2 regions of the Stenotrophomonas sp. YJH_SMC_64 genome follow, and region 2 is predicted to be linked to the other one. Evidence: predicted binding sites of a transcription regulator. Region 2 holds the regulator's gene; the other holds the start of a gene.

Region 1 (15,363 bases), on a different contig from region 2:
GTGCGCGCGCTGGCGTTCGCCGAACAGCAGCCAGTGCCCGTGTTCACCTGCATGCGCGGCTTCGCGCAGCAGGCTGCGCAGGCCCGCGATGCCGGTGCCATTGCCGATCAGCACCATCGGCGCACCGCCAACGCGATGGAAACCGGGGTTGCGGTGCACGCGGGCCACGATGCTGGCACCGACCGGCGCATGCAGCGACAGCCAGCCCGAACCCAGGCCGGTGCGTCCGGTTTCGTCATGGACCAGCCGCACCACCAGTTCGACCGCACTGTTATCCGTACAGGATGCGATGGAGTACTCGCGCCCCGGCAGCAGTGGCAGCCCTGCCAGCCAGAGGCACGCATCCTGCACCGCCAGCGCAGCATCGGCATCGGGCAGCTCGCGCTCGCTGGCCAGCGCCAACAGCGTGCGCGGCTGGCCGTCAATCAGCAGCGGCTGCTGGGGATCCAGCCCATGTGCCTTCAGCACCGCAGCGGCGTGCCGCGCGTTGTGGCGGGGCGCGATGTGCAGGATGTCGCCCGCCTGCCACTGCACATCGGCCGGTGGCGCAAGACGGATGCGCCAGATGGCGCCGCCCATGCTGCCTGGATTGAGGCGGTCACGGCCGAGCAGGCGCCACTCGTGCATCTGCGTCGCGGCCGGCAACACGCTGTCATCGGTGGCGATGCCGGTCAGCGCGCCGAGATGTTGCTGCCACTGGCGCAGCGCCGGTATCGCGGCGGCATCGACATCGATGCGCTCGAACAGCGCACGTGCGCCGTTGCCCAGCAGCCAGCCATCGAATTGGCGGCCAAAGCCGCAGTAATGCGGGTACTGGCGGTCACCCAGGGCGAGCAGGCCGAACTGCAGGCCCGACAGATCGGGCGCTTGTGCCAGCAGCCGCCGCGCAGCGCCCCGTGCCGCATCCGGCGGTTCGCCATCGCCGAAGGTGCTCAGCACGAACAATGCCTGCGCAGTGCGCGCGAGCTGCGTGGCATCGACCCGGGCCAATGGCAGTACCTGCACGCCATGGCCAGCGGCCTGCAGCTGCGCGGCGGCACGCCAGGCCAGCTGCTCGCCCAGCCCGCTCTGGCTGGCATGCACGACCAGCCAAGGTGCGCGGCCATCATCGGTGGCAACCGGCAGCGACCGGCGCAGCCCGCGCGCGGCACGCTGGCTGCGGCGGCGGTCCAGGTACAGCATCCAGCCGGTGATGAAGAACAGGCTCATGGCCAGACTGCTGAGCATCACCACGACACGCCCGGGCATGCCGAAGTAGCTGCCCGAGTGCAATGCGAACACGCTGGTGGCCAGCTGCGCGCCGGCGCCCTGGCGCGCGTAGGGGCGCGAATCGAGGATTGCCCCGCTGGCCGGATCCAGCTGCAGCAGATCATGTGCACGGTCATGGTGGCCACCGCGCTGTGACGGATCGCCAGCCATCACCCGCACGTTGACCGCCTGGCCAGGCTTTTCCGGCAGGCGCAGGTCGATGTAGCCGGTGTGCACGCCGGGCAGGGCATACAGCGTGGCTTCGATGCGCTCCAGGTTCAGGGCGGCGCCGGTGGCGACCTTGTGCTTGGCGGCCGGTGCGACGCCCAGCAGCGTATTGGCGGCACTGCGATACCAGTCGAAGGACCACCACAGGCCGGTCAGCGCACTCATCAGGTAGATCAGCAGCACCCAGGTGCCGACCACCGAGTGCAGGCTCCACAGGAAGCCACGGCCGCTGCGTTTCCATTCCACCGCCAGCCAGCTGCGCCAGTGCCACCAGCGGCGCGGCCAGCGCAGGTAAAGACCGGACAGGGTGAAGAACAGCAGCGCGATCGCACAGCTGCCGGTGATCCACTTGCCGCGCTCGCCGGCGGCGAGGTGGCGGTGCAGGTCCTCGACGAAATCGAAGAACGCCTGCCCACGCAAGGCACTGAAGCGCTCGCCGCTGTACGGGTCGAAGTAGACCCAGTGTTCCTTGCCACCAGCGAAGCGTGCCACCGAAGGCCGCTGCCCGGTGGCGTCCACGCGCAGGCGCTGCAGGGGGCGATCACCGCCGGTCTGCAGCAGCGGCACCAGTTCGCTGAGTTGAAGCGGAAGCTGGCCGTCGGCATGGTGCTCGGCGATTTCGGCGAAGCCGGGGTTGGCCGCGCGCAGCAGTTCGTCCTCGAAGGACAGCACGGCGCCGCTGAGGCCCATCACGGCCAATACGGCACCGGCGGTGATGCCCAGCAGCCAGTGCAGTTGGAACAGGACGTTCTTGAACATGGAAGGAGGAGGGCCTGGAAGGCTGCCGCCCGCATCCTGCGCAACAGCAAATGAGAATTAGTCGCGGAATTCTCCGTGGCGGACGGGCTACGGTCAAGGAGGGTTTTGTTGCAGGGCTTTGCAGCCCTGCACCCGCTGCAAGCCGGAGCAACGTCAACGTCAAAAGCTGGCTTTCCGTGGGTTGGCGGGGTGGGTCCGGTTGAGGGGGACGCTGCAAGTCCCCCTCCGGGGCCCGGCCCAGCCGCTGGCGGCTGTGCGTTCGGGCGCTTGCGAAGCAGTGCTTCGCAAGCAAAGCGCCCTCACCCATGTAAGCTCGGTCGCCGCATCCATGCGGCTCACGCCCCCTCAACCGGACCCACCCCGCCTTCGACAGTTTCCTGCGATCTGTCGGAACGGCGTTCTGCTTTGGTAGGTGCCGACCGTTGGTCGGCACGGGGTCTGATTCCGTTCTGAATATCGATATCTGACAGATGTGTCGACCAAGGTCGACACCTACCAACAGCCGCGAAGATCTGTCAGAGGCGGGGCGGTGTCGGAGTGCGGGGTGTCAGCCGCATGGATGCGGCTGCCAAGCTTACAGGGACGTACTTGCAGCGTCCCCGCACTCCGACACTGCCCCGCCATCCCACGGAATGCCCGCTTTGGCTTTGGCTGTTGCCGTTGCATCGAGCAGGGTGCAGGGCTGCAAGCCCTGCAAAAAACACCCTCACTTCACCCAGCTGTCGATCTCGCCGTGGGCGAACGGTCCCAGCTTTGCCTTCACCAGCCGCCCCTGCGCATCGAACAGCACGCTGTAGGGCAGCAGGCCCTGTGTATTGCCCAGCTGCACGCTGGCATCGCGCGGCCCCGGGGTCTCGATCACGATCGGATAATCCACCGGTACCCGCTGCAGGAAACCGCGCACGTCCTCCGGCGTATCCAGCGCCAGTCCCAGCACCTGCACACCGTGCTCGCCCTGGATATGTGCGAAACGCGCCAGTTCGGGCATTTCTTCCACGCAGGGCGCGCACCAGCTGGCCCAGACATTGATCAACAGCGGGCGACCGCCAGCGTGCTGGCGCAGGTCCAGCGGCCGGCCTTCAAGATCGGGCAGCGACAGCGCGGGCAGGCTGTCGCCGACCTGCAGGGCCGGTGCCGCAGCCGCCACAGCAGGCGCCGCTGGCATGGCCTCAGGCCCAACCGGCGCAGGAGCCAATCGATGCCCGGCCCACAGGCCAAGGCCGGCGGCCAGCACCGCTGTCCACAGCAGCGCTGGCCGTTGCCACTTCATCGTGCGGTGCGCAGCAGCGCTTCCTCCACCACCGCCTGGGTCAGCAGGGTCGGCAGCACGGTCGGCGGTGCGCCGGGGCCGTACACCACGTACAGCGGCACGCCGACGGCTTTGTGCTCTTCCAGGAACGTGGTGATCTGCGGATCGACGTTGGTGTAGTCACCGCGCATGTACACCGCGTTGGTGCGCTTGAGCAGGTCCTTGAACTCCGGCCGCGACAGCACGGCACGCTCGTTGGCCTTGCAGCTCACGCACCAGTCGGCGGTCATGTTGACGAACACCACGCGGTTGTCGGCGCGCAGGCGGTCCAGCAACTGCGGCGAATACTCCACCACGTTGTCGCTGGCGGCCTGTGCGGCGCGTGCCGGCGCTGCCAGCTGGGTCACGCCCCAGGCCGGTACCAATGCGCCGATCGCCAGCAGTACGCCGAGCAGCGTCACTGCACGCGAGCCGGTCCAGCGGTTGCGCTCGAACAGCCACAGGCCGAAGGCGAACAGCAACAGGCCACCCAGCACCAGCGCCATGCCGTCCACGCCGCGCTGCTTGCCCAGCACCCACAGCAGCCACAGCGCGGTGGCGTACATCGGGAAGGCCAGCACGTGCTTGAGCGTTTCCATCCACGGGCCGGGCTTGGGCAGGCGGCGCGCCAGCGCCGGCACGAAGCCGATCAGCAGGAACGGCAGCGCCAGGCCCAGGCCGAGGAACAGGAACACGGTCATCGCCTTCAGCGGCGGGGCAATGAACGCGTAGGCAATCGCGCCACCCATGAACGGGCCGACGCAGGCACTGCCGACCACGCAGGCCAGCGCACCGGTGAAGAAGTCACCGGCCGGGCCGCTGCGGCTGGCCAGCGACTGGCCCAGGTTGCCGATGCCGCCGCCCAGGGTGAACACGCCGGACAGGCTCAGGCCTACCGCGAACATGATGTAGGCCAGCGCCGCCACCACGCCCGGGTGCTGCAGCTGGAAGCCGATGCCGACGGCGTTGCCGATTGCGCGCAGGCCCACCATCAACGCACCGATCACCGCGAATGCGACCAGCACGCCCAAGGTGTACCAGAGCGCGTGGCTGCGTGCGCGCTGCGGGCTTTCGCCACTCTGCGCCAGGCTCAGGACCTTCAGCGACAGGATCGGCAGCACGCAGGGCATCAGGTTCAACACCAGGCCGCCGGCCAGCGCCAGCAGCAGCACCCAGACGAACGAACGGTCCGGGTTCGGTGTGGTCGCCGGCGGGCGCGTACGCAGCGCGTTGTCACCGCGCGCATCGGCGGCGAATTCATTGCCGTCCACGGTGCCTGCGACGGCCGGGGGGGCGGCATCCGTATTGGGCACCGTCGGCAGCAGGCGCAGGGGGGCGCCGTTGGCGCCTTCGCGTGGCGCCACAGCCAACGGGCTGATTACCTCGTTGCGCGGCGGTGCCTGGTCGGCGCTGGCGCTGACCTTGCCGGCCGGGATCGACAGCTTCACCCGGCGGGTCATTGGCGGGTAGCAGATGCCATCGGTCTGGCAGCCCTGGAAGGTCACCACGAGGGTGCCGTCAACCGCGTCGGCAACCGTGCGCCGCAACGGCAGCGGCACTTCCACCTGGTTGAAGTACACCGAGACATCGCCGAAGTGCTCGTCGCGATGCGACTGCGCGGCTGGCCAGCGCGGCGTGCCGGCCTGCACGCCGGTGCTGCCTTCCAGCTTCAGCGAGGTGCGGTCGCGATACAGGTAGTAGCCCGGTGCCGGGCTGAAGCGCAGCAGCAGGGTGTTGCCGTCGCTGGCGATGGCATCGAAGCCGAACGCCTGCTCCGACGGCAGCGGCAGCGCCTGGCTGTTGCTGGCCGCACCTGGCAGGCGCAGGCCGCCGCTGTTGCCGGCACCGGCCAGCGGGTTGTTGAACGGACTGGCCGCACCGGCGCGCGCGGCAGGGGCCGCGGCCTGTGCACCGCTGCCGGGCAGGGTGACCTGCACCACGCGCTTCTGCGGCGGGTAACAGACACCGGCATCTGCGCAGCCCTGGTAACGCACTTCCAGGCTGATGGTGCTGGCGGCCTCGGTCGGCGTGCCGGGCAGGGTGGCCTGCAGGCGCTCGCGATAGGTTTCGACCTCGCCGAAGAAATCGTCGTGGTGCTTGTCGCCCTTGGGCATCTGCAGCGCGCCGGCATTGAAGGCCGGGTCGGCCTTGACGCTGGTGCGGTGGCGATACAGGTAATAGCCGGGCGCGATCTTGAACTGCAGTTGCACCTGGCCACGTTCGGGGGCGGTGGCGGTCAGCGCGAATGCCTGGTCCACCGGCAGCAGGTCTTTCTCATCCAGGGCGAACGCCGGCAGCGAGAGCCACATCAGGGCGCACAGGGCGGCGCCACGCGCAAACAGAGTCTTCAATCAGTGTCCTCCCGGGTCTGTGCCCGGATCCAGTCCAGATACGCCGGCAGGCCGGCCCGGGTTTCGACCGCGATGCACTCCGGGAGTTCATACGGATGCAGTTCGACGATCCGGGCGATTGCGTCATTGACGCGACTCGCGGTGGTCTTCACCAGCAGCTGCAGCTCGGCGTCGGTGGTCACCTCGCCCTGCCAGCGGTAGGTCGACTGCGCGCCATCGAGGCGGGTCACGCACGCGGCCAGGCGCTCGCCAACCAGCGCGTGCGCGATGCGCTCGGCACTGGCCCGGTCCGGGCAGGTGGTCAACAGCAGCAGGACGGGATCGACGGTCGACATGACCGTCGAGTATAGGGCCGCCGCCGGGTCAGGACCCGGCGGCGGCCGTGGACCGCTGCGTTGCGCGGTCAGTTGGCCAGCTGGCAGGTGGTCGGCTTGGCCGAGGTGAACAGGCCAGGGGTCGCCCACTCGGGGTGGTCGATGAACGGGTTGCGGTTGCCCTGGAAGCTGTAGATCACGTCATTGCGCGCACGCTCGGCATCATCCGGCGGGTCGGACAGGTGCCAGTCGATCAGCGTCGACAGCAGGCCCATGTAGGCCGGCGAGCTGCTGGTCTTGACGATCCTGCTGCGGTCGTCGGTCAGCTCCAGGTCCGGCTCGGACTGGCCAGTGGCTGCATCCTTGCCGCCCTCGTAGCGGATCGCCATGTACATCACCGCACGCGCCATGTCGCCCTTGCGCTTGCCCCACACCTCGAACGTGCCGGTGTTGCCGTCCGGCGTGCGCACCCAGTTGGAGTTGCCCGGATAGCCACCACTGCCGCCACCCTGGCCGTTGTTGGCCTCGGTGGCGCGCTCGCCGCAGCTGGCGTCGCACTTGCCGAACGGCTTGTTGCCACGGTCGGCGTTCCACTGTGCATCGGTCAGGTACAGCATGTGGGTGTCGGTATACGGCGCGTACGGCAGGCCCTTGTCACCCGTGGTGGTGGCAAAACCCAGCGAGTTCGGCCAGGTGTGCTCGCGGTTGTACTTCAGGCCACTGCCGCTGCCGGCGCGATCGGTCACCTTGGCGTAGCTGCGGTTGCGATACGCGTCGAGGATGCGGTTCGGGTTGTTCGGGTCCTCGTCTGCGATCTCCAGGATGGTCCAGGTACTGGTGCCCGAGCCGCTGTACGGGTAGGCGGTGTGGCCCTTGATTGTCGCGTGCAGCGAGCAGCGCAGCTGGCTCGGGCTGCTGGTGTTGACCTTGGAGTAGTAGCCGGCCGGCACGCCAGGGTTGCCCGGGTCCGGATTGCCGCCGGTGCTGGCCACGGTGAAGGCGATGCGGCTGTCGGCCGCCGGGTGTGCGCCCTGCAGGTCGGTGATGCGCGCGGCGCGGATGTCGAAGCGGCAGGCTTCACCGGCCACCAGCGCGGTGTTGGTGGACAGCTTCACGCTGCGCCCGCTGGCCGGGAAGGTCAGCGGCACGCTGCCGGAGGTACCGCAGCTCAGCGCGAACGCGCCGCTGGCCAGGTTCACCGTCTCGCTGAACACCACTTCCAGATCGGCGGCGGCCGGGAAGGTGCTGCTGCCCTGCGCCGGGGTGGTGGTGGACACCGACGGCGGCGTGTTCGGGCCCGGGGTGCCGCCGCCACTGAAGGTCTGGCCGTTGTTGCAGCTGCCGAAGGTCTGCCTGGCCGACTCGGCCCAGGTGAAGTGGGCGTACTGGCTGCCGCTGCCGGTCAGCTGCAACGAGGTGCCGGGGGCCGTGCTGTTGGTCTCGGCCACCGGAATGTTCTGGCTGGTCATGCCGGCGGCAGGGCCACCGGAGGCGGTGATGGCGCCCTCGTAGCTGAGGAACTGGACCACCTTGCCGCTGGCGTCGACCAGGGCGATGCCGTCGTTCGGGCCGTTCTGGATGCCGTTGGTCGGGTAGTTGACCACGGCGATGCTGGCGCTGCCGCAACCGGCGGCGGTGCCGGCCGGGACCGGGTTGTTGGCGTAGACCGTGGCGGCCGAAGGATTGCTGCCGTTGTAGAGGTAGAGGCGGTAGCCGGACAGGTCTTCACCTGCGGTAGCGACCACTTCGATGGCTTCGCCGACGTCACCGGCGGCGGTGCTGTCGTCGTAGTGCAGTTCGTTGATGAAGACCTCGGCCTGGGCCGGCGCCGCGGCCAGTGCCAGCAGGCAGGCGGCGGCAAGCGGGGACAGCAATCGCATCGACTACTCCTTGTGATTGGGAATGCCTGACCGAGCCTAAGGCCGATCCAGTGACACTTTGTCGTAAATGAACGTCAGATATCTGACAGTGCGACGCTTGTCACCGAAATTGTCCAGGACCGACCCCTTGGCCGAGGCGCGCGGGTGGAAAAATTTTTTTCATTCCGCCCTTGAAAGGGGGCGGCGGGGCTCCATCTCTGCCCTGCTCCCGACGTTGTCGGGTTTCTTCACGTGCGGTTCTGGCACTCGCCTGGGGTGAGTGCTAACATCGCCGGACTTTTTTAGACCAATCAATCACTTAAGAGGTCTCCTATGAGCATCAAGCCGCTGCACGACCGCGTTGTGGTCAAGCCGATCGAAGCCGACGAAATCTCCGCCGGTGGCATCGTCATCCCCGACTCGGCCAAGGAAAAGTCCACCAAGGGTGAGGTCGTGGCCGTCGGCCCGGGCAAGCCGCTGGACAACGGCAACGTGCGCGCGCCGTCGCTGAAGGTCGGCGACAAGGTCATCTATGGCCAGTACGCCGGCAGCTCGTACAAGAGCGAAGGCGTCGAATACAAGGTCCTGCGCGAAGACGACGTGCTCGCCGTCATCGGCTGAGCCTCGGCGCGACCTGTTTCAACCTGATCCCAAACTCCCAGCCGCCGGGCATCGTCCGGCGCTACCAATGAGGTAAATGCAATGGCTGCCAAGGATATTCGTTTCGGTGAAGACGCCCGTTCGCGCATGGTGCGCGGCGTCAACGTTCTCGCCAATGCCGTCAAGGCCACCCTGGGCCCGAAGGGCCGCAACGTCGTGCTGGAAAAGAGCTTCGGCGCCCCGACCATCACCAAGGACGGCGTCTCCGTCGCCAAGGAAATCGAACTGGCTGACAAGTTCGAGAACATGGGCGCGCAGATGGTGAAGGAAGTTGCTTCGCGCACCAACGACGATGCCGGCGACGGCACCACCACCGCCACCGTGCTGGCCCAGGCCCTGATCCGCGAAGGCGCCAAGGCCGTTGCCGCCGGCATGAACCCGATGGACCTCAAGCGCGGTATCGACAAGGCCGTTTCGGCCGCCGTCGCCGAGCTGAAGAACATCTCCAAGCCGACCGCCGACGACAAGGCGATCGCCCAGGTCGGTACCATCTCGGCCAACTCGGACGAGTCGATCGGCCAGATCATCGCTGACGCGATGAAGGAAGTCGGCAAGGAAGGCGTCATCACCGTTGAAGAAGGCTCGGGCCTGGACAACGAGCTGGACGTGGTCAAGGGCATGCAGTTCGACCGCGGCTACCTGTCGCCGTACTTCATCAACAACCAGCAGTCGCAGACCGCTGACCTGGATGACCCGTTCATCCTGCTGCACGACAAGAAGATCTCCAACGTCCGTGACCTGCTGCCGGTGCTGGAAGGCGTCGCCAAGGCCGGCAAGCCGCTGCTGATCGTGGCCGAGGAAGTTGAAGGCGAAGCGCTGGCCACCCTGGTCGTCAACACCATCCGTGGCATCGTCAAGGTCGTGGCCGTCAAGGCTCCGGGCTTCGGCGACCGTCGCAAGGCGATGCTGGAAGACATGGCCGTGCTGACCGGCGGCACCGTGATCTCCGAAGAAGTCGGCCTGTCGCTGGAGAAGGCCACCATCAAGGACCTGGGCCGCGCCAAGAAGGTGCAGGTCTCCAAGGAGAACACCACCATCATCGACGGCGTCGGCGACAAGGCCAACGTTGATGCACGCGTGGCGCAGATCAAGACCCAGATCCAGGACACCTCCTCGGATTACGACCGCGAGAAGCTGCAGGAACGCGTGGCCAAGCTGGCCGGCGGTGTTGCCGTGATCAAGGTCGGCGCCTCGACCGAAATCGAAATGAAGGAAAAGAAGGATCGCGTCGACGACGCCCTGCACGCCACCCGTGCGGCCGTTGAAGAAGGCGTGGTTCCGGGCGGCGGCGTTGCCCTGGTCCGCGCGATCACCGCGCTGGCCGGCCTGAAGGGCGCCAACGAAGACCAGAACCACGGCATCCAGATCGCCCTGCGTGCGATGGAAGCCCCGCTGCGCGAGATCGTTGCCAACGCCGGTGACGAGCCGTCGGTCATCATCAACAAGGTCAAGGAAGGCACCGGCAGCTTCGGCTACAACGCCGCCACCGGCGAGTTCGGCGACATGCTGCAGTTCGGCATCCTGGACCCGACCAAGGTGACCCGTTCGGCGCTGCAGAACGCGGCCTCGATCGCTGGCCTGATGATCACCACCGAAGCCATGGTTGCCGAAGCTCCGAAGAAGGACGAGCCGGCCATGGGCGGCGCCGGTGGCATGGGCGGCATGGGTGGCATGGGCGGCATGGACTTCTAAGGTCCACGCCCGCGTCGGACGTTGCCGGCCCTGGTCGGCGCGTCTCCCCGATGCACGGAAAAACCCCGCCGCGAGGCGGGGTTTTTTTGTTGCCCGGTTGCCGCCATGGCGCCGCGTCGCTACGCTCGCAGACCATGCCTACCTCGTTCATCGTCGTCGACGACTTCCTCTCTCCAGCCGATGCACACGGCCTGCGCCAGGCCGGGCTGGGCCTGACCTACCCGGCGCAGGAGGGGGCATTCCCCGGGCGTAATTCGCTCGAACGGCTGGAGCTGGACGGCCTGTCCGAGGCCGCGTCGCGGTTGGTCAACGAGCCGCTGCGGCCGGTCAATCCGTTGCAGTCGCACGGCAAGTTCCGGCTGACCCTGGCCAGCGATGTGGGTCGCGCCAAGGTGCACACCGACCATTCGCACTGGTCCGGCATCCTCTACCTCAGCGCCCCGGAGCACTGCGAAGGGGGTACCGAGTTCTTCCGCCATCGCCGCACCAACACCGAGCGCATGGCGCTGAACGCCCACGAGCTGGCTGCGCTGGGCTACGCCAACGGCGGCGACATGCATCGGGACATCATCGAGCGCGACAGCGTCGACGACAGCCAGTGGGAAATGACCATGCGCATCCCGATGCGCTTCAACCGCCTGGTGCTGCTGCGCCCGTGGTTCTGGCATACCGCCGGCCCGGCCTTCGGCGACCGGCCGGAGAATGGGCGGCTGGTCTACCTGATGTTCTTCGAGCAGGCGCGTTGAAGGGAGGTCATCCACGCATGGCGTGGATCTACTTCACGAATGCCTTCGCTGCGCCGTACTCCCACTGCCACGGTACGCCGATGTCGCCGAGCACGAAGGCCACCAGCGCCGGGAAGGTCGCCTCGGCGCGCACATCGTTGCCCAGGATCACCACGCAGCGCTGCTGCTGCTCGACGCACACCAGCGTATTACCGACCGCATCATCGTGGCCGCCCTTGTAGAAGCCCGCGCCTTGCAGGCCACGGAACGTCACCACTCCCAGGCCGGCCGCCAGGTCCTTGCGCTGCAGCGCCTTCGGCAGCTCCGGCTGCAGGGTGGGGAACTGGCTGGCGGTGGTGATCGGCAGCTGCGGCCGCACCAGCTCCTTGCGCATCGTCGCTGACAGCCCATCGCCGCGCACGTAGCCGGCGGCGAAACGGGCTATGTCGGCGATGGTGGTATCCATCGAACCGGCCGCGCGCACGCGGCTGCGCTCATCGTGCGGCTCGGCGGTGCCCTCCATGGTCCAGCCGTCGGCCAGGTTGGTGGCGAAGTCCCCGCGCCACATCATGCTGGTGCGGGTCATGCCGAAGCGGTCGAATACCCGCTGCTGCATCAACGCACCCACATCCTCGCCCAGCCGTCCGCGTTCGATCACGAACTGCAGCAGGATCAGCCCTTCGCCGGAATAGCCGTAGCGGCTGCCTGGATCGAAGTGGAACTTCAGCCGGCCGTCCGGTTCAAGAAACCCGAAGTTGGCAAAGCCACTGGCGTGGTTGAGCAGCAGGCGAGGGGTGAGCTGGCGCCAGCGCGCATCATCGGCCAGCACGCTGTAGTCGGCGTACTTCTTCGTTTCGGGCGGATAGTCCGGCAACGGCTTGTCCAGCGCTGTGGCGATGCTGGCATCCAGATCGATCCTGCGGTCCTGCGCCAGCTGCGCGACCAGATGGCCGAATGCCATCTTGGTCAGCGAGGCGGCGTACATCACCGTATCGGTGCGCAGTGGTTCGCCTGCGGTATTGCGCTCGCCGTAGGCGGCGACGTGCACCACCTTGCCGCCGTCGATCACCGCCAGCGCCATGCCGCGCGCCTGTGCGGCCTGCATCAACCGCTGCGCTTCGGCATCGATGCGGGCCGGCGAGGGTACCGGGGGAGGTGCAGCCAGCACGGCCAGCGGGAACAGCGTCAGCAACATCAGGGCAGCACGGCACATGCGTGGAACTCCTGGTGGGGCGCACGGTGATGCTACGCCAGGCTGCCGCTGGCGTCATTGCCGGATGTCAGCTGGCCTGCGGCCGGCGCAGGCAGATCCGGGACGCGCCGGCACCGATGTCCACCTGGCCGCCGCGCATTGCATCTGTACCAAGGATCAGCGCCGGCCGGGCCTCCAGGCCGATCGCCTTGAACACTGGCAGTTCGCTGATGCGGACCTCCATCGAGGGGTGCTGCCAGCCGTTGCCGGCCATGCCGGGCAGGGTGTACAGCCAGGTTGCCTGCTTTCCGCCGCCCAGACCTTCGGTGCCCTTTTCACGCACCCGCACCCGTGCGTCGCTGCCGTCGGTGCGCAGCCCCAGTGCGCGGGCTGCTTCGGCGTTGAGGACGGTCTGCGCGGCACCGGTGTCGACCACGGCGATGGCGTCCACCGCGGGCGCGCCCAGTGCAAGCATGATGAAACCGAACTGGCGCAGGCCGTCAGTGCGTCCGGGCAGCGCATTGGGCTGGCAACCCGGTCCTTCCAGGTTCAATCCGCCGGGTGTCCACAGCGCCAGTTGATTGCGGCCGAAGTCCCAACGGGTGTCCCAGCGTCCGGTCAGATCGTTGCCGATCAAGCCGTCAATGGCCGGATCATCGTCCTTCGGCAACGACGACAGATCGACCTTCATGGCTTGGGCCTGCAGCTGCCAACTGCCCAGCTGCCAGGACGTTGTGCGTATGCGCTGCAGCCGCGCGGAGGCTGAACTTGCCCCTTGGGCCTGTGATACCTCTGCATCCGCATCCCCCAGACCGTAGCGCCGCACGACGCGGTCATCGACCAGGGTGGCGCCTGCCGCGCTGTCGACCACGAAGCGCAGCGGTTCGGCACGCCCGTCCAGCGACACGGCCACGGCCGGATGACCGCCCTGCATCCACATCGGCAGGATGTGTTCGGGGGAATCGGACGCCAGCGCAGCCAGCGGGGCAGCAAGCAGGACGAATGGGATGAGGCGCAAGGCAAGTCTCCGCAGTGATCATGGGTGACCATTGGCGCGCAGCGCCGTATCGCGGGAATATCGGCGTTGATACCGTCCTGATACAGACCTGCCTGATACTGCCTGCATGACAACTCCCGCCCGTGTCATCGTTGTCGATGACGACGCCAGCATCCGTGATGCCATCGCCGATTGCCTGTTGCTGCATGGCTACCAGGTACGGGTGGCAGCGGACGCGACGGCGCTGGACGTGCTGCTGCAGGTCGATCGCCCGGACGTGATCATCCTCGACTGGATGATGCCCGGTGAGGATGGCCTGTCGGTCTGCCGCCGGCTGCAGGCACGGGCCATTCCGATCCTGATGCTGTCGGCGATGGGCAGCGCACCGGACAGGGTGATCGGCCTGGAGATGGGCGCGGACGACTACCTGGCCAAGCCGTTCGACCCGCGCGAGCTGCTGGCGCGGGTACGCGCGCTGCTGCGCCGGCAGGACAAGCTGCGCGCGCAGGTAGCCAGTGAACTGCGCTTTTCTGGTTGGCGGTTGCTGCCGGAACAACGTCGCCTGCTGGCGCCGGATGGGAACGAGCTGGTGCTCAGCCGTGGTGAATTCAGCCTGTTGCTGGCGCTGGCCGAACGCCCCGGGCGGGTGCTGGGGCGCGAGCAGCTGCTGCAGCTGAGCCGTGGCGAACCGAGTGACAGCGTCGACCGCGCGGTCGACCTGGCGATCAGCCGCCTGCGCCGCAAGCTCGGGCAGGCCTCACCCGGTGCGGAAGCCCTGGTGCAGACATCGCGTGGCGAAGGCTATCGCTTCCACGCCGAGGTACAGGTGCTGTGAACAGCCGGTGGCCGACCGCGCGTTGGATCACGATGCTGGCCCTGGCCAGCCTGCTGCTGGCGACACTGGTCAGCGTGGCCGTGGTTGGCTGGATGCCTCGGCCCGCGCCGCCACCGATGCGGTTGGACCAGGCCGTGCAGGTGCTGCGGGGGGAACAGGCCGCGGCACCACTGGGCCTGCATCTGGCGACGCAGGATGCGCCACCAAAGGGCAGTGCCAGTGACTGGCTCACCCAGTTGGCGGCGCTGCAGATGGGTTTGCCGGCGAAGGAGGTGCGCCTGGTCTGGAGCGGACAGGGCAAGGCGCCTGATGTGCAGGTCATCGAAGGCGGCGAGGTGCTCGACGGCACGGCGCGGGTCGGTGTACTGAAGGCGCAGGCCGCGCTGCTGACCGCGATGCAATGGCCGCCGTTTGAACTGGGCGTGCGCCAGGCCGATGGCCGCTGGCGGGTGGTCGGCAGCGATCACAGTGATCTGGCAGCTTGGCGGCGACAGGTGATACTGGCGCTGCTGGGCGGTGCCGTGTTGCTGGCGCCGCTGGCGGCGTGGGCATCGATCCGGCTGGGGCGTCCACTACGACGCTTGGCCGATGCCAGTGCACGTGTGGACCTGCAAGCCGACACGCCCCTGCCGGATGATGGCCCGCGCGAGGTACAGATGCTGGCCGCCGCGATCGGCACCGGTCGAGAGCGCCTGCGTGCGCAGGCCCAGGACATGACCCATATGCTGGCTGCAGTGGCGCACGACCTGCGCACACCATTGACCGGCCTGCGACTGCGCGCCGAGTTCGCGCCCACACCACAGGCGGCCCGGATGGTGGCGGACATCGAGCGCATGGACACGATGATCGAGCAGGTGCTCGATTACGCACGCGGTGAACTGCAGCCGTTGCAGATGCGCCCGCTGGATCTGGCCGCGCTGCTGGAGGAGTGCGTGCAGGCAGCGTTGCTGCGCGGTGTCGAGATCTCCATCCAGGGGCCGGACAGTCTGCCCTGGCACGGCGACGCGTTGCTGCTTCGGCGCGCGTTCGACAACCTTATCGACAATGCCGATCGCTATGCCGGGGCGATGGAACTGCGGCTTGCCGTGGTTGAGCGAGGGGTCCAGCTGGAGGTGATGGATCGGGGCCCAGGTATCGCCGAGGGCGACCGAGTACGCCTGCTGCAACCGTTCCAGCGCAGCGAGCGTTCTCGTAGTCGCACCACCGGTGGAGCGG
Region 2 (15,363 bases):
GTCAAACACAGCCGCTTCATCGCCCATGCCGCGCCGATCGACGGCGCCCCCGCAGCGCTGGCGTTCCTGCAACAGGTTGCCGTGGCCGACGCCACGCACAACTGCTGGGCCTACCGGCATGGCCAGGACTACCGCTCCAGCGATGATGGCGAGCCGGCAGGCACCGCCGGGCGGCCGATCCTGGCCGCGATCGACGGGCAAGGCTTCGACCGGGTGATGGTGGTGGTGACGCGCTGGTTCGGTGGCATCAAGCTCGGCGCCGGCGGCCTGGTCCGGGCGTACGGTGGCGCCGCCGCAGAATGCCTGCGCACCGCGCCGCGGCTGGCGCTGGTCGCCATGGCACGGCTGCAGCTGCAGGCCGGCTTCGAAGACCTGGGCACCCTGCATGCGGCCCTTCCGGGGTTCGGCGCGGAGAAGCGCGATGAACAGTTCGACGCGAACGGGGTGTGCCTGCGGGTCGAATTGCCGGCCGATCAGGTCGACGCATTGAAAATCCGCCTGCGCGACGCCACTCGTGACCGTATCCGCATAGAAGACGACCACCAGGATGACTGACAAGGACGGCGCCCCCGCCTCGCCCCCGCCGCTGCGCCGCCTTGGCAGCCTGCGCACGCTATGGCCGTTCGTGCGCCGCCACAGTGGCCTGTTCACCGCTTGGCTGATGGCCCTGGCGGTGTCTTCGGCGGCCACGCTGAGCCTGCCGCCGGCGGTCAAGCAGATGATCGACCATGGCTTCAGCAGCGGCGGCCAGATCAACCGTGCCTTCGCCCTGCTGATGCTGGTGGCCGTGGTGCTGGCCCTGGCCACCGCCGCGCGCTTCTACTTCGTGTCGCTGCTGGGCGAAAAGGTCGTGGCTGACCTGCGCAGCCGCCTCTACGCACACCTCATCCAGCTCGGTGCCGGCTTCCATGACCGCAGCCGCAGCGGTGAGCTGGTCTCGCGCCTGACCGCCGACAGTGAGCTGCTGCGCAGCGTGGTGGGCTCGACCATGTCGGTGGCATTGCGCAGCAGCGTCACGGTGGTCGGCAGCCTGGCGATGCTGTTCGTCACCAGCCCGCGGCTGGCGGCGTGGTCGCTGCTGGGCATTCCGCTTGCGGTACTGCCGATCATCATCGGTGCGCGCAAGCTGCGCACCGTCGCGCGCAGCAGCCAGGACCGCATCGCCGATGCCAACAGCCTGGCCAGCGAGACCCTGGGCGCCGTAAGGACGGTACAGGCGCATGCACGCGAACCCTACGAGCGCGGCCGCTTCGACCATGCACTGGGCGATGCCATCAAGGCCGCCCGCCGCCGCATCGGTGCGCAGTCGCTGGTCACCGCCAGCGCCATCCTGCTGGTGTTCGGCGCCATCGTCGGCGTGCTGTGGCTGGGCGCGCACGATGTCATCGACGGCCGCCTCAGCGCAGGCACCCTTGGCCAGTTCGTGCTGTACGCGCTGATCGGTGGTGGCTCGGTCGGTGCGCTGGCCGAAGTCTGGAACGAACTGCAGCGCGCGGCCGGCGGCATGGGCCGCATCGGCGAACTGCTGCAGGAAGACATCGAGATCCGCGCGCCGGCGCAGCCGCACGTGCTGCCGCAGCCGCTGCGGGGCGAGATCCGGTTCGACGACGTGGTGTTCCATTACCCGCAGCGGCCAGACCAGGCGGCGCTGGACCATTTCAGCCTGCACGTGCGCCCGGGCGAGACCGTGGCCCTGGTTGGCCCGTCCGGCGCAGGCAAGAGCACGGTGCTGTCGATGCTGCTGCGCTTCCACGATCCGGCCAGTGGCCGCATCTGCGTGGATGGCATCGACGTGCGCCAGGTCGACCCGGCCGAACTGCGCGGACAGCTGGCGCTGGTTCCGCAGCAGCCGACGCTGTTTGCCGCCAGCGCGCGCGACAACATCCGCTATGGCCGCCTGCAGGCCAGCGACAGCGAGGTGGAAGATGCCGCACGCGCCGCCGAGGCGGACGGATTCCTGCGCGCGTTGCCGCAGGGCTATGACAGTGAGCTGGGCGAGCGCGGCGCCCGCCTGTCCGGTGGCCAGCAGCAGCGTGTGGCGATTGCCCGCGCACTGCTGAAGGACGCGCCGATCCTGCTGCTGGACGAAGCCACCAGCGCGTTGGACGCGCAGAGCGAGCACAGCGTGCAGCAGGCGCTGGAGCGGCTGATGGCCGGCCGCACCACGCTGGTCATTGCCCACCGCCTGGCCACTGTGCTCAAGGCCGACCGCATCGTGGTGATGGACCAGGGCCGCATCGTCGCCGAGGGCACGCACGCGCAGCTGCTGGCCGAAGGCGGACTGTACGCTGAACTTGCACGCCTGCAGTTCATCGATTGATGACGTCCGCCTAACATCGGCGCGGCCAAGCTGGCCGCGCAACAGCAGCATCCGCTGAAGGAGGTGCACGATGTCGTTCCGTCAGTTCCCCGCCGTCGACAGCAACGGCGAAAGCCACATCATCATCGAGTTCAAGCCCGAGGCGAATGGCAGCGGGCACCATTCCGAAGCCACGCCACGCTACGAGCTGGATGATGGACGGCCGCTGGTTCGCGACGGCCGCGAGTTCACCACCAGTGGCGGTGAGCTGAGGCTGACGATCTGAGGTTCGCCGGGCATGGCCCGGCGCCACCGGATTTCGTACCGCTCCGCTCTGGTGGGTGTCGACCTTGGTCGACACGCTTTTTGCCAAAGGCGGTCGAGCATGGCTCGACCCTACAAAAAGCGTGATCAATTTTTGACCAAGCATCTTGACAGCCTTTACTACCAAGGGCTGAGCGAGGTTATCCACACCTTTGCTCAGAAATCATCCACACCGCCTGTGGATGAATGTGCTCAGCCCAGCACCCGCCCGATGCCGCTAGCGTCCACTTCAGCGGCCGCGCGACTGATCGCCCCCGGATCGCTGCCGGCCACGAACCCGATCCGGAAATGCACTTCGCCGCCAGGCGTGCGCGAGGAATGGATCGAGGCCAGGCTGATGCGGTGCTGCTCGAACACATTCAGCAGTTCACGCAGTGAGCCCGGCCGGTCTTCCGGCAGGTGCACCGACAACGCATTGCGCTCGGTCAGGTCAGCCAGCAGATAGCCCACGCGTTCGAAGGTGTAGTTGCCCTCGGCCAGTGCCTGCTCGCCGAAGGCACTGCGATTGGCCGACAGCAGCTGCTCACGGAATGCACCGCGTGCAGTGTCGTCGGCCTGTCCGACCTGGGTCTGCAGGGCCTGCAGCTGGCCGATCAAGCGCTCCAGCATTGGCGCCACGTACGGATTGCCGAACTGGATGTCCTCGTAGATCGCGGGGTTCAGCGACAGGATGCGCGAGATGATCGCCGTATCCAGTTCGAACGATGCCGACCGGTACGGCATCATCGCGGCCAGGTCGCCCAGCTGCGGCTGGTACTGGCGCAGCACGCCGGCCTGGGCCAGGTGGGTGGCATGCACCATCGCCTGTACCAGCGCCATCATCTGGTCGTGATGCTGCGGCGTGGCCCGCACGCACTCAGCCTGCAGCGCCGTGCACAGCGAATCGACCCATGGCTGCCAGTGCCGCAGCCGCGCTTCGCAGACCACCATCACCCGACCCTTCAGTGTCGGCGCTTTCGGTGGCGCGGTCATCGGGTGCAGCCCGACCACCTCGGCCTGCGAGGCCAGCATCGCCTGCACCGGTGCCTCCTTCACCGAGGTCACGTCCAGCCACAGCCGGTCCTGCTCGCGGCCGGCCGACTGCCGCACGTACTCGGCGATCAACGCCGGCGTATGCCGGATCGGCGCAGAGAACACCAGCACGTCGGCCTGCGCGAGCAGCTGTTCCGGCGTATGCGAGCCCGGATCAGCCGGATCATGGCCGATTACCCGCAGCTGCATGTGCTGCTGGAAGAAGCGGGTCAGCCAGCGTCCGTAGGCGCCGGCACTGCCGACGATGCCGACCGTGCGCGTCGTGCGTTCGAGCAGGCCGCTCATGCCACGCGTTCGGCGCGGAAGCGCGTCCCCTCGGCCAGCGCGGCAGGCGCTGCAGCGATCACGTCGAATTCTTCGAAGCCGTTGTCCAGGGTCGCCTCCAGGGCCGCGTGGGTGCCGGCAATCGCACGCGAGATCGCCTGCTGCATCGATTCGCCGCGCAGCAGGAACGACACCACCAGCGACATCAGCACATCACCCGTACCAGCCACGTCCACCGGCAGCAGGGGCGAGGTCCAGCGCCAGGTCTCCTCGCGGCCGACAGCCAGGGTCACCAGTTCACCCGGGGTGCCGCCCACGCTGTGCGCGATCACCCAGTGCGGGCCACGATCCAGCAGCGTGCGTGCGGCGGCGATGGCATCGGCCTCGGCGAGCGCCGGCATGCCGGTGAGGCGATTGAGTTCAAAGGCGTTCGGGGTCACCAGCCAGGCATGCGGCAGCAGGCGCTCTGCGAAGATCGCTTCCAGGCCCGGTTCCACGTAGGGGCCGGTGTGCGTATCACCAATCACCGGATCCAGGCAGTAACGCAGCTGCGGGCAGGCCGGCAGGATGTCGTCCAGCCAGTCGGCGAAGGCGGCACCGTTGGAGGTGCTGCCGAAGTAGCCGGACACCAGCATCTTCGCCCGCTGCGGCAGGCCGCGCTCGTGGGTGCCCAGCAGCAGGTCGGCGAACCAGTCGGCGGGCAGCACGCGACCGCGCGTGGTGTCGTAGAACGGCGCGTTGCTGAGCAACACGGTCGGAATTTCTGCTACGCGCACGCCGAGAGCGCGCATCGGCGGCACGGCGGCGCTGTTGCCGGCGTGGCCGTAGACAAGTTGCGACTGGACCGAGATGACATCGATCGGCGACGGGCCGTCGGGCCGCTGGCGGCGGCCGTGGACCAGGTGGTTATCAAGGGATTCGCTCATGGCCGCATTCTACGCTCAAGGGGGTTTTCGGCAGGGCTTGCAGCCCTGCACCTGCAGAATCAACGTCAACATCAAAAGCCAGAGCGGGCTATCCGTGGGATGGCGGGGCGGTGTCGGCGTGCGAGGACGCCGCAAGTACGTCCTTGTAGGCTTGGCAGCGGCATCCATGCCGCTGACACCCCGCACGCCGACACCGCCCCGCCTTCGACAGTTGGCCGACAGCTGCTGGTGGGTGCCGACCGTTGGTCGGCACATCTGTCGGATACCGAATGAATTCGTCCACGCATGGCGTGGCTCTACTGGCAACTGCGGCTGTTGGTAGGTGTCGTCCGTTGATCGACACGTCTGTCAAATATCGATATCCGACCCCGTGCCGACCAACGGTCGGCACCCACCAAAGCAGAACGCTGTTCCGACAGATCCCGGAAAACGGCGCGACCGAGCTACATGGACGTACTTGCAGTGTCCCCCTCAACCGACCCCACCCCGCCCACCCACGGATAGCGCGCTTTGGCTTTTGCCGTTGCCTCTGCGGGTGCAGGGCGCAGCCCTGCAAAAAGAAGCACCCCTCAGTGAACAGCAGGCCGCGACGGCGGCAGCCACGCCGCCACGATGCCGAGCAGCGGCAGGAACGCAGTCAACTGGTAGACGTACTCAATGCTGGTCTTGTCCGCCAGCAGGCCGAGCACGGCAGCACCGAGTCCACCCATGCCGAACGCGAAGCCGAAGAACAGGCCGGACACCATGCCGATGCGGTGCGGCATCATCTCCTGGGCATAGACCACGATGGCCGAGAACGCCGAAGACAACACGAAACCGATCAGCACCGCCAGCACCGTGGTCCAGAACAGATCGGCATGCGGCAGCATCAGTGCGAACGGTGCAACGCCCAGGATCGAGGTCCAGATGATCGGCTTGCGGCCGATGCGATCGCCCAGCGGGCCACCGAGGAAGCCGCCGGCGGCGGACGCCACCAGGAATGCGAACAGATGCAGCTGCGCCTGTGCCACCGGAATGCCGAAATGGTGGATCAGGTAGAAGGTGAAGTAGCTGCCGATGCTGGCCATGTAGAAGTATTTGCTGAAGATCAGCACCAGCAGGATCGCCAGCACCTTGGCCACGGTGCGCGGGGGATGGCGCGGCGCCATCGAGGCGGTGCTGGCCGGGCGCGGGGTGCCCAGGTGCAGCGCATACCAGCGGCCGACATAGGTCAGCAGTGCAATGCCGATCAGCGCGGCGCCGGCAAACCACGACGCGGCATGCTGGCCATGCGGCACGATCACGGCTGCAGCAATCAGTGGACCGAGCGCGGTACCGAAATTGCCACCCACCTGGAACACCGACTGCGCGAAGCCATGGCGGCCACCCGAGGCCAGCCGCGCAATGCGCGATGCTTCCGGATGGAAAATGGCCGAACCAATGCCGACCATCGCCGCAGCCATCAGCACCACCGCATAGTTCGGCGCGAAGCCGAGCAGCAGCATGCCGCACAGGGTCGAGGCCATGCCGATCGGCAGCGAGTACGGCGCCGGGCGACGGTCGGTGGCGGCGCCAACCAGTGGCTGGAAGATCGAAGCGGTCAGCTGGTAGGTCAGCGTGATCAGGCCGATCTGGGTGAAGCTCAGGTTGAAGCCGCCCTTGATCACTGGATAGATGGCCAGGATCAGCGACTGCATCATGTCGTTGACGACATGCGAGGTGGAAATAGCTGCCAGCACACCGGGAGCCACCGGACGTGAGGTCGTTGCGGGAGAAGCCAAGGCGGACATGGACGCAGTCAGGTTGGGGGCGAGCCACGCATGCTACGGTTGCCCTCCCCTCCCTTCTGCCGCGTTCGGGTCATGGCCTATCGCAAAAAGGACATTGCCGGCGATGTCGACCCGGCTGCGCCGTGGCGTGATGTGCCACTGCATCGTCCGGTCACCTACCGGGCTACCCAGTACCCGGCAGGCACCCATATCGCAGGCCACAAGCACCAGCGCCACCAGCTGGTCTATGCCATCTCGGGGCTGATGGTGGTGCGCTCGGAAGTCGGTCGCTGGGTCGTGCCCTCCACCCGTGCGATCTGGATGCCGGCTGGCATGGTGCACGCGGTGGACTGCATTGCCGCCGTGCACATGCGCAGCCTGTACATCGATCCGTCGTTCGCCCCGCAGTTGCCGGCCGAACCGTTCGCGGTACAGGTGGCACCGCTGCTGCGCGAACTGCTGCAGGCAGCCACCCTGATCAAGGGCGAGCACATCGAAGACAGCCGCGATGGCCGCGTGGTGCGCCTGCTGCTGGACGAACTGCATCGCATGGACGTGCTGCCGCTGCACCTGCCCTCGCCCACCGACCCGCGCCTGCAGCGGATCTGCCAGCACATCCAGAAGCACCCCGGCGACGACGCCACGCTGCAGGACTGGGCACAGGCGCTGGAAGTTGACGTGAAAACCATCCAGCGCCACTTCGCCCACGAGCTGGGCATGACCTTCGGGCAGTGGCGACAGCAGGCGCGACTGCTGGCCGCATTGGAGCGGCTGGCGGTCGGCGACAAGGTCATCGATGTCGCGCTGGCGATGGGCTACGACAGCCCCAGCGCGTTCACCAGCATGTTCAAGCGCCAGCTGGGGCAGACGCCGGCGGCGTTTTTCCGCTGATCGCAAACGAAAACGCCGGGCATGGCCCGGCGCTACCGTTCAACACTTGCGTTGAAAACTCAGGACGTCATCCGGTCCCAGAAGCCCTTCACGCCATCCATGAAGGTGGCCGACTTCGGCGAATGCTTGCGTGCTTCCTCGCCGACGAAGGTGGCTTCGAACTGTTCCAGCAGCTTGCGCTGCTCAGGGGTGAGGTTGACCGGAGTCTCCACCACCACGCGGCAGTACAGGTCGCCCTCGCTGCGGCTGCGCACCGAACGCACGCCCTTGCCGCGCAGGCGGAACAGCTTGCCGGTCTGGGTCTCGGCGGGAATGCGGATCTCCGCTTCGCCGCCGAGGGTGGCCACGCGCACGGTGTCACCCAGTGCCGCCTGCGAGATGCGGATCGGCACTTCGCAGTGCAGGTCGTCGCCATCGCGCTGGAAGATCGCATGCTCGCGCACGCGCACTTCCACGTACAGGTCGCCCGGTGGCGTACCGGCCGGACCGGCTTCGCCCTCGCCCTGCAGGCGGATGCGGTCGCCGGTATCGACGCCGGCCGGCACCTTCACCGACAGCACCTTGTCTTCCTCGACACGGCCGTTGCCGTGGCAGGTCTTGCAGGGCTTGGCGATGATCTGGCCACGGCCGCCGCAGTTGTGGCAGGCCTGCTGCATGGCGAAGATGCCGCGCTGGATGCGCACCTGGCCGCGGCCATGGCACACATTGCAGGTTTCGACCTTGCCGTCTTCCGAGCCACTGCCATCGCAGTCGCCGCACTCGGCCAGGGTCGGAATCTCGATGCGGCGCTCGACGCCGCGCACGGCTTCTTCCAGGTCCAGCTCCATCACGTAGCCGATATCGGCGCCGCGACGCGCCTGGCGCGGACCACCGCCACCGCCGCCAAAGATGTTGCCGAAGATATCGCCGAAGATATCGTTCATGTCCGGGCCGCCCGGGCCACCGCCGCCCATGCCGTGCTCGAACGCCGCGTGGCCATGGCTGTCGTACATGCGGCGCTTGTTGCCGTCGGACAGCACTTCGTAGGCTTCCTTGCACTCCTTGAAGGAGGCTTCGGCCGCCGCATCACCCGGGTTGCGGTCCGGGTGGAACTTCATCGCGCAGCGACGGTACGCCTTCTTCAGCTCGTCGTCGGTGGCGGTGCGGGCAACGCCCAGCACTTCGTAATAATCGCGCTTGCTCATATCGTGGATCTGGTTCCGGAAAGTCGGGATTCGTCAAAGCGGAAGAGCGGAACCAGGTCCGCTCTTGCGTCGGGCGCCCCGACACGCCGGTGGGCGGTCAGGACCCTGATGCGACAACGGGACGCTGGTGGCCAGCGTCCCGTGTCGGTCCGGATCAGGACTTCTTGTCGTCCTTGACTTCGGTGAACTCGGCGTCGACCACGTCGTCCTGCGCCTTGCCGGCATTGCCGGCGTCGGCACCCGGGGCACCGCCCTGGTCGGCCGAAGCAGCGGCGAACAGCGACTGGCCAGCTTCTTCCAGTGCCTTCGACTTGGCTTCGATCTGTGCCTTGTCGTCACCCTTCATCGCGGTTTCCAGGTCGGCCAGGGCCGCCTCGACCTTGCCGATGACATCGCCGCCGACCTTGCTGCCGTGCTCGGTGATGGCGCTGCGGGTGCCGTGGATCAGGGCGTCGGCCTGGTTGCGGGCCTGCACCAGTTCCTGGAACTTCTTGTCTTCTTCGCGGTTGGCTTCCGCGTCGGCGACCATGCGCGCGATCTCTTCCTCGGACAGGCCCGAACCGGCCTTGATCTCGACCTTCTGTTCCTTGTTGGTCTTCTTGTCCTTGGCCGACACGTGCAGGATGCCGTTGGCGTCGATGTCGAAGGACACTTCCACCTGCGGCAGGCCACGCGGGGCCGGCTCGATGCCGGACAGGTCGAACTTGGCCAGCGACTTGTTGAAGCGGGCCTGTTCGCGCTCACCCTGCAGCACGTGCACGGTCACGGCCGACTGGTTGTCCTCGGCGGTGGAGAACACCTGCGAGGCCTTGGTCGGGATGGTGGTGTTCTTCTCGATGATCTTGGTGAACACGCCGCCCATGGTCTCGATGCCCAGCGACAGCGGGGTCACGTCCAGCAGCAGCACGTCCTTGACGTCGCCGCCGAGCACGCCGCCCTGGATCGCCGCACCCAGTGCCACGGCTTCGTCCGGGTTGACGTCCTTGCGCGGTTCCTTGCCGAAGAACTCGGTCACCGCCTGCTGCACCTTCGGCATGCGGGTCTGGCCGCCGACCAGGATCACTTCGCTGATGTCGCTCGAACGCAGGCCGGCATCGTTCAGGGCGACGCGGCACGGCTCGATCGACTTCTTGATCAGGTCGTCCACCAGGGCTTCCAGCTTGGCGCGGGTCAGCTTGATGTTCAGGTGCTTCGGACCCGACGCGTCAGCGGTGACGTACGGCAGGTTCACTTCGGTCTGCTGGGCGCTGGACAGCTCGATCTTGGCGCGCTCGGCAGCATCCTTCAGGCGCTGCAGGGCCAGCGGATCCTTGCGCAGGTCGATGCCCTGGTCCTTGTTGAACTCTTCAACCAGGTACTCGATGACGCGGTTGTCGAAGTCTTCGCCACCCAGGAAGGTGTCGCCGTTGGTGGCCAGCACTTCGAACTGCTTTTCACCGTCGACGTTGGCGATCTCGATCACCGAGACGTCGAAGGTGCCGCCGCCCAGGTCGTACACCACGATCTTGCGATCCTTGTTGTCGCCCTTGTCCAGGCCATAGGCCAGCGCGGCCGCGGTCGGCTCGTTGATGATGCGCTTGACGTCCAGGCCGGCGATGCGGCCGGCGTCCTTGGTTGCCTGGCGCTGGCTGTCGTTGAAGTAGGCCGGCACGGTGATGACCGCTTCGGTGACCTTCTCACCGAGGAAGTCCTCGGCGGTCTTCTTCATCTTTTCCAGCACCTTGGCCGAGATTTCCTGCGGAGCCATCTTCTTGCCGTCGCTGGTGGCCACCCAGGCGTCGCCATTGTCATGGGCCAGGATGCTGTACGGGACGTGCGCGATGTCCTTCTGCACTTCGGCGTCGGTGAACTTGCGGCCGATCAGGCGCTTCACCGCGTAGAAGGTGTTCTTCGGGTTGGTCACGGCCTGGCGCTTGGCCGAGGCGCCGACCAGGACTTCGCCGTCCTTGGTGTAGGCGACGATCGACGGGGTGGTGCGATCGCCTTCCGAATTCTCGATGACGCGGGCCTTGCCGCCGTCCATGATCGCCACGCACGAGTTGGTGGTGCCGAGGTCGATACCAATGATCTTGCCCATGGGGGAGACTCCTGAGGATGCTTGTTGGTGTCAGTCCGGCCGTTCGGCCGGTGGATGAATACGATGTGGGGGAGGCTCGTGGAACATTCAAGCCATCTCCCGAACGCTGTGTTCAGCGCCTGGAAAACCTTGCCAGGCATGGCTTGGCACAACCGGGACCGGGCAAAGCCCGGCCTGGTCCATCAATCGGCGGCCACCACCACCAGCGCCGGCCGCAGCAGGCGCTCGTTGAGCAGGTAGCCCTTCTGGAACACGGTCACCACGCTGCCCGGGGCGGCGCCCGGCGTCGGCACCTGGCTGATGGCCTGGTGGTGTTCCGGGTTGAACGGCTGGCCGATCGGGTCCAGCAGGACCAGTCCGTTGTCGGCGGCCACCTTCAGCAGCTGCTTGTAGGTCAGCTCCAGGCCTTCGCGCAGCGGGTGCGGGTCGTCGCCGGCGGCCTTCAGGCCGGCATCCAGGCTGTCGAACACGGGGAGCAGATCGCCCAGCAGCTTCTCGTTGGCGAACTTGCGGGCCTGTTCGATGTCACGGGCAACGCGCTTGCGCTGGTTCTCCAGGTCGGCGCGCTCACGCAGGGCATCGGCCTTGACCTGTTCGATTTCGGCGCGCAGGCGCTCGACTTCGTCGTTGACGCCGGCGGTGGCGGCCGCATCGGCGGCACTCTGCTGGGATTCGATATCTGGCTGTTCGTGGTTCATGTCTGGGTCCCTGGCGGTCAATCTCCGCCTCCACCCATCCTAGTGTGGGCGGGATGCTGCGTTTCAAGCGTCGGATGTTCCCGGCGGGCGGCCGGCTGGCGAAAACGCCGCGCCCAGTACATCGGCGGTAGCCTGGACCAGCGGGATCACGCGGTCGTAGGCCATCCGCTTGGGGCCGATCACCCCCAGCACGCCCAGCACCTGGCCATTGGCCGTGTAAGGGGCAGTGACCAGCGAGACGCCCTGCAGCGGCATCATCCCGGTCTCCTCGCCGATGAAGATGCGCACGCCGGGCGCCTGGATGGTCCGCTCCAGCAGCTGCAGGATCTCGCGCTTGCTGGAGAACAGCTCGAACAGCTCGCGCAGCCGCTCCAGGTCGGACAGGTCCTGCACCCCCATCAGGCGGGTCTGGCCGGCCACCAGCATGTCGTCGGCCGCCGGCTGCAGGGCCTGCTCGGCCAGCTCGATGCTGTGCGCCAGCAGCTGTTCCAGCTCGGAGCGGGCATCGCGCAGTTCCAGCAGCAGTCGGGTGCGGATCTCGGCCATCGGCAGGCCGGCGAAATGGGCATTGAGGTAGTTCGCGACCTGCTCCAGCTGGCCCGGCGCGAACTCCTGCCGGGTCTCGATGACGCGGTTCTGCACCTCGTTGTCGGCAAACACCAGGATCGCCAGCACCCGGCGCCCGTCCAGCGCCACGAAGTCGATCTGGCGGAAGGCGAACTGCTCGCGTCGCGGCGCGCTGACCACGCCGACGAAGTGGCTCATCGCCGACAACAGCTCCGAGGCGCTGCCGAGCAGGGCCTGGGTGCTGCCGCCGCCAGCCAGTTCCTGGCGCAACCGGGCCAGCTCGCCTTCGCCCGGCGGCTGCATCTGCAGCAGGCTGTCGACGAAGACCCGGTAGCCATGCGCGGTCGGGACGCGCCCGGCGGAGGTGTGCGGCGAGGCCAGCAGCCCCAGGTCTTCCAGGTCGCCCAGGATGTTGCGGATGGTGGCCGGACTGACCTCCAGCCCGGCCACGCGCGCCAGCGTCTGCGAGCCGACCGGCTCGCCGTCCTGGATGTAACGCGCGATCAGCGTGCGCAGCAGATGGCGCGCACGCGGGGCAAGCTGGTCGGGAGAACCGTGCATGGAATCAACCTGTGAGACACGGACACTAGATAATGGCGGCGCATCACCTTGGCAAGTCATTGGACCTCCCTCGCCCGCGTGCTAGCGTTGCGCGGCTGCTGATACCCCCTTACCCATGCTCAGACATCTTTCGATCAAGGATTTCGCCGTCGTCCGCGCCACCGAACTGGAGTTCGGGCCAGGCATGACCGTGGTTTCAGGCGAGACCGGCGCCGGCAAGTCGCTGATGGTCGACGCGCTGGGCTTCCTGTCCGGCCTGCGCGCCGACAGCGGCGTGGTCCGCCACGGCGCAGCGCGCGCCGAGCTTTCGGCCGAGTTTGCGCTGGAGCAGCTGCAGGCTGCACGCCAGTGGCTGGCCGACAACGAGCTGGACGACGAGGAGCAGTGCCAGCTGCGCCGGGTCATCCGCGCCGATGGCGGTTCGCGGGCCTGGATCAACGGCCGCCCGGTGACCCTGGCGCAACTGGGCGACCTGGCCTCGCTGCTGGTGGAGATCCACGGACAGCACGAACAGCAGGCCCTGCTGACACGCCCGTCGCAGCTGGCCCTGCTCGACGCCTATGCGCGCAACGAGAACGAACGCCGCCAGGTGCGACGCGCCGCCGCGGCCTGGCAGGCATTGGTCGATGAATCGCTGGCGCTGTCGCAACAGGGCGACGTCAGTGACCGGATCGGCTTCCTGGAGCATCAGCTGCGCGAGCTGGACCGTGAAGACCTGGAGCCGGAGTCGATTGCCGCACTCGGCGCCAGCCACCGCCGCCAGGCCCATGCCAGCGCCCTGCTGAGCGCCTGCCAGGCCGCCAGCAACCAGCTCAACGGCGACGACGGCAACTCCGCGCTGGACCTGCTGCAGCAGGTGCGCCACGAGCTGTCGCGCCTGATCGAGCACGACCCGCGCCTGGGCGAGGTGGATGGCCTGATCGAGAACGCTTCGATCCAGCTGCACGAAGCCCTGTCGCTGCTGGATCGGGTGCATGACGACCTCGACGCCGACCCGGAACAGTTCGAGGAGAACGAGCGCCGCCTCGGCCGTCTGCACGACCTGGCCCGCAAGCACCGCGTGCCGATGGACGAGCTGGGTGCGCAGCGCGAGCGCATGCACGCCGAAGTGGAACAGCTGCGCGGCGCCGACGAACGCCTGCAGCGCCTGGCCGGCGAGATCGACAAGGCCGCCGCCGCCTGGCGCGCACAGGCCGAAGTGCTGACCGCCAGCCGTCGCAACGCTGCTGCCGAGCTGTCGGCCACCACCACCGGCATCATCGCCGAGCTGGGCATGGGCGGCGGCCAGTTCCTGATCGAGCTGGAACCGCAGGACGCCGCCAAGCCCGACCCGCAGGGTGCCGAGCGCGTGGAATTCCTGGTCGCAGCCAATGCCGGCCAGCCGCCGCGCGCCCTGCGCAAGGTGGCCTCCGGCGGCGAACTGTCACGCATCTCGCTGGCCATCGAAGTGGCCGCGCTGGACCTGGATGCAGTACCGACCATGGTGTTCGACGAAGTCGACTCCGGCATCGGCGGCGCGGTAGCCGACATCGTCGGCCAGAAACTGCGCGCGCTCGGCGAGAAGCGCCAGGTGCTCTGCGTGACCCACCTGCCGCAGGTTGCCTCCAAGGGCCATGCCCATTACCGGGTCAGCAAGGCCCCGGTGGAAGGCATGACCCAGAGCGCCGTGGAAAAGCTGGACAGCAAGGCGCGCGAGGAAGAGCTGGCACGCATGCTCGGCGGCGTGGAAGTGAGCAAGGAAGCGCGCGCCGCCGCGCGCAAGCTGCTGCAGGCCTGAGGCCGGCAGAGCAGAGCGTGGGCCCGGCTTCCGCACGGTAGTGCCGGCCGCTGGCCGGCAACCGATGCGAGGGGTCGAAGATCGTGAGGTTGCCGGCCAGCGGCCGGCACTACCCCCGTGGCTGCGTCAGGTCGACGTTCTCCACCAGGAAATCAAGAAACGCGCGCACCCGCAGCGGCAGGTAGCCGCCCTGCCCCAGGAACACCGCGTGCACCTCTTCCAGGTCACCGGGGTTGGCCTCTTCCAGCACCGGCAGCAGGCGCCCGGCGGCAATATCCTGCTGCACCTGGAATGCTGCCAGCCGCGCCATGCCCAACCCACCCAGCACCAGCTGGCGCAGCGCATCGCCGTTGCTGGCGCGCGCGTTGCCACTGGGCAGCAGCATGCGTTCGCGCCCGTCCTGCAGCAGCGGCCAGCCCTGCATCGCGCGCGCATGGCCGATATCCAGCCGGTTGTGCGACTGCAGCTCCTCGGCAGTGCGTGGCAGCCCGTGCCGCTGCGCGTAGGCCGGTGCAGCCACGATCATCATCCGCGTCGCGCCCAGCCGCCGCGCCACCAGGCTCGAGCTCTTCAGCGGACCGGCCCGCACCGCCACGTCGGTGCGCTGCTCCAGCAGGTCGATCACCTCGTCGTTGAGGGTCAGGTCCACGCCTACCTGCGGATTGCGCTGCAGGAACGCCGGCAGCAACGGCAACAGGAAATGCTGGCCGAACGGCACGTTGGAATTGACCCGCAGGCGTCCACGCGGCTCGGCGTGAGCACTGGCACAGCGCTCGGCCTCGTCCAGGTCGGCCAGCACGCGCAGGCCGCGCTCGTAGAACGCGCAGCCCTCGGGAGTCAGCTGCAGCTGGCGGGTGGAACGCTGCAGCAGGCGCGTCCCCAGCCGTTGTTCCAGCCTCGCCACCAGCTTGCTGACCGCCGACGGGGTCATCTCCAACGTTCGGGCGGCTGCGGAAAAGCCCCCGGTCTCGATCACCCGCACGAACACTTCCAGTTCGCCGGATCGGTTGATGTC

What was found. Region 2 encodes HrcA, which represses chaperone genes, less so after heat shock. Its sites were predicted from a motif close to TTNGCACTCNNNNNNNNNGAGTGCNAA; they were not measured.
Region 1: the regulator HrcA is predicted to act here: its motif matches at 8,308-8,334, upstream of AC5P9L_RS03840 (co-chaperone GroES).

The regions. Positions count from the first base shown of each region.
Region 1 covers NZ_JCAFUN010000003.1:120,092-135,454, forward strand. The annotation lists gene AC5P9L_RS03815 (PepSY domain-containing protein) at 1-2,235, opposite strand, end outside; gene AC5P9L_RS03820 (TlpA family protein disulfide reductase) at 2,942-3,505, opposite strand; gene AC5P9L_RS03825 (protein-disulfide reductase DsbD family protein) at 3,502-5,874, opposite strand; gene cutA (divalent-cation tolerance protein CutA) at 5,871-6,209, opposite strand; gene AC5P9L_RS03835 (endonuclease) at 6,278-8,068, opposite strand; gene AC5P9L_RS03840 (co-chaperone GroES) at 8,381-8,668, shown strand; gene groL (chaperonin GroEL) at 8,750-10,399, shown strand; gene AC5P9L_RS03850 (DUF6445 family protein) at 10,534-11,145, shown strand; gene AC5P9L_RS03855 (serine hydrolase domain-containing protein) at 11,174-12,337, opposite strand; gene AC5P9L_RS03860 (aspartyl protease family protein) at 12,405-13,334, opposite strand; gene AC5P9L_RS03865 (response regulator) at 13,441-14,148, shown strand; gene AC5P9L_RS03870 (sensor histidine kinase) at 14,181-15,363, shown strand, end outside.
Region 2 covers NZ_JCAFUN010000011.1:70,561-85,923, forward strand. The annotation lists gene AC5P9L_RS13205 (IMPACT family protein) at 1-555, shown strand, start outside; gene AC5P9L_RS13210 (ABC transporter transmembrane domain-containing protein) at 548-2,320, shown strand; gene AC5P9L_RS13215 (hypothetical protein) at 2,391-2,585, shown strand; gene AC5P9L_RS13220 (prephenate dehydrogenase) at 2,816-3,940, opposite strand; gene pdxY (pyridoxal kinase) at 3,937-4,845, opposite strand; gene AC5P9L_RS13230 (MFS transporter) at 5,415-6,614, opposite strand; gene AC5P9L_RS13235 (AraC family transcriptional regulator) at 6,687-7,484, shown strand; gene dnaJ (molecular chaperone DnaJ) at 7,544-8,668, opposite strand; gene dnaK (molecular chaperone DnaK) at 8,823-10,745, opposite strand; gene grpE (nucleotide exchange factor GrpE) at 10,928-11,443, opposite strand; gene hrcA (heat-inducible transcriptional repressor HrcA) at 11,507-12,571, opposite strand; gene recN (DNA repair protein RecN) at 12,687-14,348, shown strand; gene AC5P9L_RS13265 (LysR family transcriptional regulator) at 14,458-15,363, opposite strand, start outside.